One region of the Lactobacillus sp. M0393 genome, then DNA from elsewhere that is predicted to be linked to it. Evidence: predicted binding sites of a transcription regulator. Region 1 holds the regulator's gene; the other holds the start of a gene.
The links. Region 1 encodes HrcA, which represses chaperone genes, less so after heat shock. Its sites were predicted from a motif close to TTAGCACTCNNNNNNNNNGAGTGCTAA; they were not measured.
Positions count from the first base shown of each region.

Region 2: H3R29_RS02220 (LysM domain-containing protein) is a predicted target of HrcA. The motif match lies at 1,751-1,777, and genes of this name have one in related genera.

Region 1 covers NZ_JACFPK010000004.1:20,452-24,139, reverse strand. Annotated here, with positions in the region: gene truB (tRNA pseudouridine(55) synthase TruB) at 1-347, shown strand, start outside; gene ribF (riboflavin biosynthesis protein RibF) at 366-1,298, shown strand; gene hrcA (heat-inducible transcriptional repressor HrcA) at 1,434-2,483, shown strand; gene grpE (nucleotide exchange factor GrpE) at 2,496-3,089, shown strand; gene dnaK (molecular chaperone DnaK) at 3,108-3,688, shown strand, end outside.
Region 2 covers NZ_JACFPK010000002.1:177,532-181,219, reverse strand. Annotated here, with positions in the region: gene rpsA (30S ribosomal protein S1) at 1-455, opposite strand, end outside; gene cmk ((d)CMP kinase) at 516-1,202, opposite strand; gene H3R29_RS02220 (LysM domain-containing protein) at 1,241-1,717, opposite strand; gene H3R29_RS02215 (ECF transporter S component) at 1,821-2,507, opposite strand; FMN riboswitch at 2,590-2,704, opposite strand; gene H3R29_RS02210 (pseudouridine synthase) at 2,733-3,449, opposite strand; gene scpB (SMC-Scp complex subunit ScpB) at 3,452-3,688, opposite strand, start outside.

The DNA.
Region 1 (3,688 bases):
TAATAAATGATTTAGGTACCCAACTGAAAATACCAGCAGTAATGAAAAGTTTGCGCCGCACATCTAGTTCAGGTTTTGATATTAGTCAGTCTGTAAAACTTTCTGAAATTACCGAAGATCCTAAATTAATTGATCAAATTATTCAACCAATTGATTCTTTTTTTAGAAATTACGTGCAAATGGATCTTGATGATAAATTATGGTCTAAAGTTAAAAATGGTGCAGCTATTTCTTTGAAAACGAATGCAAAAAAGGTGGCATTACGTTACAATAATAAAGTTAAGGCAATATATCGCAAAGATGGTACCATTTATCGCCCTTATTTAATGCTTTTACAAAATGAATAGGTGAATGAAGGTCTTATTATGGAAATTATCCATTTAACATACCCTTTTAAGGAAAACATAATTCCCCAAAATATAATTCTTGCTTTAGGTTTCTTCGATGGGGTTCATCGCGGACATCAAGAATTAATCAAAATCGCAAAAGAAAAAGCAAAGCAAAGACATTTACCACTAGTAGTAATGACGTTTGATCGTCATCCAAAAGAAGTTTATCAAAATAAAAAAGTTACATACATTGATACTCTTCCAGAAAAAGCATACAAGATGCAGAAACTTAAAGTTGACTATTTGTTGGTGATGCACTTTAATGAAGCTTTTAGTAAACTAACTGCACAGGAATTTGTTGATAATATTATAGTAAAATTACATGCTGACACTGTAGTTGCTGGCTTTGACTACACATATGGCCCTAAAGACACGGCTAATATGAAAAATTTCCCTAAGTTTGCTAAGGGAAGGTTCAATATAATTAATGTCCCTAAGCAGTCTTATGATGGTCAAAAAATTGGTTCTACGGAAATCAAGAAGGCGATAACTAGCGGAAATATGGAATTAGCTGCTAAGTTGTTAGGTTTTCCCTATGTTATGTCAGGCTATGTTGGTCACGGTTTGCGCAATGGTCATAAACTCGGTTTTCCTACAGCTAATTTGGTTTGGAGTGATGACAAGGCTGTTCCTAAAATTGGGGTATATGCGACTAAAACTAAGATTTGTGGTAAGTGGTATGACTCAATGACAAGTGTAGGCTATAATGTGACTATCAACCAGGGGAAAAAGCTTTATATTGAGTCAAACTTATTTGGTTTTGATCAGGAAGCCTATGATGAGGAAATGGTAATTAAATGGTATAAGTATACCCGTGGTGAAATTAAATTTGCCAATTTAAAAGAGCTAACACAACAAATGAGTCAAGACGAGGCTGAAATTAAAAATTATTTTGCTGCGATGAATTAATTAATGATACTGAAAAAATGATTGACGTTTTTTAAGAAAAAAGTTAGCACTCAACTTGACATTCTGCTAAAAGCTAGTATCATATAAATTGTTAGCACCTAATCAGATTGAGTGCTAAAAGTGAGGGCGATATTTATGTTGACCGAACGTCAAGAATTAATTTTAAAAACAATTATCAATGATTTTACGCAGACACATGATCCTGTTGGGTCCAAAACTGTTATGAATCAACTGCCTATTAAGGTTTCAAGTGCTACTATTCGTAACGAAATGGCTGTTTTAGAAGATAAGGGTTTGATTGAGAAAACTCATTTGTCTAGTGGCCGCGTGCCTTCAACTGAAGGCTACCGCTACTATCTTGACAATTTAGTTGAACCTTTACAAATTTCATCTTCTGTATACAAGCGAATCATTAGTCAGCTTGATCAACCATTTCATCAGGTTAACGATATCGTACAGGCAGCTGTCAAAATTTTATCGGATCTAACCAATTACACAGCATTTGCGGAAGGTCCTGAAAATAGTGAATTAACTATTACTGGTTTTCGTATCGTGCCATTGTTTAACAGACAGATTATGGCTGTCTTAGGAACTAGTGACGGTGACGTTCATGACCAGGTTTATACTTTACCTTATAATGTTAATGGTGATGAAATTGAACAGGCTGTGCGCATGATTAACGATCAGCTGGTGGGCAAAACTTTAGATCAAGTTACTCCAGACTATCTTAAAAAGACTTTGGGCAATAAACTTAAAGTTGCTCATGTCTCTGAACTGATTAATTTGGTCGAGGATGTTATTAACGATGCTGCCAGTGAGCAAACCTATGTTGATGGTCAGATTAACTTGCTTAACAACATTTCTCTGGACGATATTTCAAACTTAAGATCGCTCTATGAAATGATTGAGCATAATGATTTGATTTCCAGTATTTTGGATAATAGGCAAAATTTGAAAAGCGACAGGTATCCGGTTCGAGTTAGTTTAGGATCCGAATTATCAAATGATTTGTTAAAGGATTACAGTCTGCTTACGGCAGAGTACAGCGTTGGCTCTCATGGAAAGGGCATAATTGCTTTACTTGGCCCTGATAATATGCCGTATTCTCAGGTGATTGGATTACTCGAGTATTTCAGAAACGAACTATCTAAAAAATTACTTGATTATTATGGTAGATTCAAATAAAGGAGGTTAGCCGTGAGTAAAGAAGAAAATAATAGTAAAAACTCAAAAAAAGAGCCAAAAAAAGATGAGCATAAAAAGTCAAAGACAGAAGTAGAAAATTCTAAGACTAAGGCTAACGAAGAAAAGAAACCAGAGTCTTTGGAAAGTAAATTGCAGCGTAATTTGACTCAATTGCAAAAAGAAAAAGACGATCTGGAAGATAAGTATTTGCGCAGTCAAGCTGAGATGCAAAATATGCAAAATCGCTACAATAAAGAAAGAGCGCAGCTTATCAAATATGAGTCTCAATCCTTAGCTAAAGATGTTTTGCCAGCGATGGATAATTTAGAAAGAGCTTTAGCTACTAAAGTCGATGACGAAGCATCAAAACAGCTTAAAAAAGGTGTACAGATGACACTTGATTCACTGGTTAAAGCGATGAAAGATCACGGTATCAGTGAAATTATAGCTGAAGGTGTCAAATTTGATCCCAATTTACACCAAGCTGTTCAAACCGTTGCAGCTGAAAATGATGATCAAAAAGATCATGTTGTACGAGTTTTACAAAAGGGATACTTGTACAAAGATCGTACTTTAAGACCAGCTATGGTTGTTGTAGCACAATAATTGAAAGGAAGCATATCAATGTCAAAAGTTATCGGAATTGACCTCGGAACTACTAACTCAGCAGTTGCCGTTTTGGAGGGTAAAGAACCCAAAATTATTACTAACCCAGAAGGAAATCGCACTACCCCTTCAGTAGTTGCCTTTAAAGATGGAGAAATCCAAGTTGGTGAAGTTGCTAAGAGACAAGCAATTACCAATCCTAATACTATTTCTTCTATTAAACGTCACATGGGTGAAACTGATTACAAGGTTAAAATTGGTGATAAAGCTTATACACCACAGGAAATTTCAGCAATGATCTTGCAGTACATCAAGAAATTCTCTGAAGATTATTTAGGCGAGAAAGTAACTGATGCTGTTATTACCGTACCTGCATACTTTAATGATGCTCAACGCCAAGCTACCAAAGATGCTGGTAAAATAGCTGGTTTAGATGTTAAGAGAATTATTAATGAACCTACTGCATCTTCACTTGCTTATGGTTTGGACAAAGACGCAGAAGATGAAAAAGTCTTAGTTTACGACCTTGGTGGTGGTACTTTCGATGTTTCCGTACTGCAGTTAGGTGATGGCGTCTTTCAAGTATTGTCAACTAATGG
Region 2 (3,688 bases), on a different contig from region 1:
GGCTTAAGATCCGAAACATAACGGTTAGAAATTAATGACGCAGGCAAAAATCCTCTAGTGCCTACATCTACTAACAAACCACCACGAACTGAAGAAGTAACTGTGCCTTCAATTGTCTTTCCGGCTTCAAAATCTTTTTGCAGTTCATCGTATGCTTCTCTTTCCTTCAAGCGGGTAACTGAGAAGAAGAATTCACCATTCTCTTTGTCTCCGCCGGCTTTTCTTAAAACTAAAGCTTTGAGCTTATCGCCTGGTTTAACTGCTTCACGTAGGTCAACGTTGCGATCTGAAGTGTATTCACGACGAGGAATTACACCTTCAATACCGGCATTTTCAACACCAACATCGATTTGACCTTCTTCAACGTCTAAGACTTCAACATCTACAATATCTCCGACCTCAACTCCTTGCATTTGCTTTAATGCATCTAAAAATTGATTACTGTTTTCTGACATTATTTACCTCCCAATATCATACTCTAATTCTAAATGAAAGTTTGATATTTTTCTACTGTTTTATACCCTTTTTTTATAGTTTTTTTGACTTTTTTTAATTTCAGATAAGATTGCATTAACTACCTGGTCTATAGTCATAGAAGTTGTGTCTATTTCAATAGCATCAAGTGCCTTTTTTAATGGTGAAATTTTACGATGCGAATCTTTATAATCCCTTTCCGCTATGTCTTGTTCAATTTCTTCAAGGGACTGGTTAGTTTTAATTCCTCTTTCTTTAAAATCAAGCATTCTTCTTTGGGCTCGAGAATGAGCAGACGCAACTAAAAAGATTTTAACGTCAGCTGCAGGCAAAACCGTGGTCCCAATATCACGACCATCCATCACTACATTCATCTGACCGGCCATTTGTCTTTGCAAACTGACCATTTTAGTTCTGATACCTGCCAAAGCTGATACTTGAGAAACGTGAGCAGAAATATCCGGTGTACGTATATCTTGAGATATATCCTTATCGCCGGCAAAAACTTTTTGTTGGCCATTTTCGCTTTTCAGTTCAATTTTTTCTTTGTCAATAGCAGCCAATATGCCTTTTTCATCACTATAACTAAGTTTGTGTTCACGTGCTAACCAGGTAGAAGCACGGTACATTGCTCCCGTATCAATATACGTAAAGTTCAATTTTTGAGCTATTATCTTTGCTACTGTACTTTTTCCAGCTGAAGCTGGTCCATCAATTGCTACTTGCATTCAATAAAAAAGGGACTGCAGTCCCTATCCTTTCTAAGTTATTTGATACGCAGTACTTGTCCGATATCCACCTGACTGTTAGGATCAAGTTGATTTAACTCAGCTAACTGACCAACAGAAATTTTAAAACGACGAGCAATACTACTTAAAGAATCTCCACTTTGAACTATATATTGTTTAGTTTTCACGTGTTTCTTTTTATGCTTAACCTTAGGTTTGGGTTTTGCCTTCGGTTTGCTCTTAGTTTTATTTTCGATAAGTTTGTTTTTTGCAGGAGAAGCTTTAACGTTTGCTTTTTTGGCAGCTTTTTTATGAGTTTTGCGTACTTCAACTATTTTATTACTTGAATTATTATTCGCTGCTAAATGATGTACTACTGGAACAAGGCCAATTAGTATCATTATAAGTAAAACAATGAGTACAATCCAACGTTTAGAAACAGAGTTGTATGTTTCAACTCTGGTTTTTTGCGGACGTTTATAATGTTGATATGGTCCCTTAGGATTATTAGTCATCTTAAAAAGCCTCCTTACCTAACTTGTTTAATTTTAGCATATTTACCATTTAAGTGGATAAAAAAATCGGTCATTTAATAGACCGATTTCATAATTTCTGAGTTTAGTTTTTTAAATTGAAGTTTTTCCTGACAAATGGTTTGATTGTTCTCAAAACAGTTTCAAACAATAAGTAAACCACTGTACCATTTATTGCCCCTTTTAATAAATTAAACGGCACAATAATGCCAAAAATATAGGCACTCATTGATGGAATGTGGAGCAATTTGCCCAAATAAACTTTCTCAGTAAACGCCAATAGACCTGAATAACCATGAATAGCTGGCAAATTGGGTACCGTAGTTGCTGCATAAAAAGGTGTTAGAACCAGAGCATTTAAAACTGACAAAACAAAAGCCATCGCTATAATGCCAAGAACTATACCTAAGATTGGTTTTAAATGTTTTTTAGTAAAACTCTTTTCATCTTTATTGATATTTCTAGTCAAATAATAAAACGGCAAAGCAAATGAAATTGATGCTAAAAAGGCCGCAGATTGACCCACTAAACTTGGTAGCGCAAAACCTTTATATATTAAATTAATTAGCATTCTCACAAACGCGATGAAAATGCCGGGTAATGGACCAAATAAAAAAGTACCAATAGTAATTACAACATCAGAAAAATCAAATTTTAAAAAGCTGGTGACAGGCAATGGTATTTCCAAAAGCATTAATACATATGCAATTGTTCCAATTAAAGTATATGCTACTATATTGACCAAATTATTTCTGCCTTTTCTTTGCAAAATTCTTACCTCCAAAAAAACTCGGTCTGTTGCTTCTAGCAACAGACCGAGTAAAAGTAAGCTAAAGATCTTGGCTTTTAGTTTAGTCTGTCTTCTTTCATCTAGACTTTAACTATCGGTATCACAATAGATTCCACCACTTTCGTGGGTCGCGGACTCTCACCGCCGGTCGGGATTTTCACCCTGCCATGAAGACAACAAACTTAATATTTAATTTTCAATACCATCTTAATCTACGTCTTTTAATCTGTCAACTTCCTCATGGGATAATTCGCGAAAACTTCCGGAAATCAGAGAATCCAGGGTTAAAAAGGCGTATCTTTCACGTGCTAATTTTTTAACCTGATGATGAACAGCCTTAAACATTCTTTTTACTTGATGATACTGCCCCTCATGAATAGTTAACTGTACTATTTGGCTATTTTTTTTGCGGTCAGTTCTAATTACTTTAACTTTAGCCGGAGCACATCTATGACGATCAATTTTTACTCCGTGGGTAAGCTGACTGATTTCTGCAGGAGAAAGCACACCCGTAATTTTAGCAACATATACTTTGGCTACATTATTGCGTGGATGCATCAATAAATTTGCAAGCTCTCCGTCATTGGTCATCAAGAGTAAACCTGACGTGTCATAATCTAGTCTGCCAATTGGGTACAAGCGGTAGGGCAATTCTTTAAAGTATTCAACAACGGTTTTTCGGCCTTTGTCATCGCTGGCAGTCGATACCACCCCACGCGGTTTATAAAAAAGGTATGTGTGCAAACTTTCCCGCTCAATTGGTTCACCATCGACGGTAATATTACTAAATGTATCTACCTTAGTACCTAATTTTGTAACTACATTACCATCAACTGTCACCCGCCCTGCGGTGATCATTTTTTCAGCCTTGCGTCGTGAAGCAATTCCAGCTTCAGCAATTACTTTTTGTAATCGTTCTAACACCATTATGATTCTCCTTTTTGAGTTTTAGCAATATTCTTATCTGCTTGACCCTTAGCCGCAAATAAATCGATTTCACCTTCGGCATTAACACTTTCATCTTCAAAATCTTCAATTAGAGGTAAATCGGCTAAACTTTGATAACCAAAATACTGCAAAAAATAGTCAGTGGTCACGTATAAATTAGGGTGTCCCGGAGCCTCTTTTTTGCCATTTATCTTTACAAGACCCCGCCAAATTAA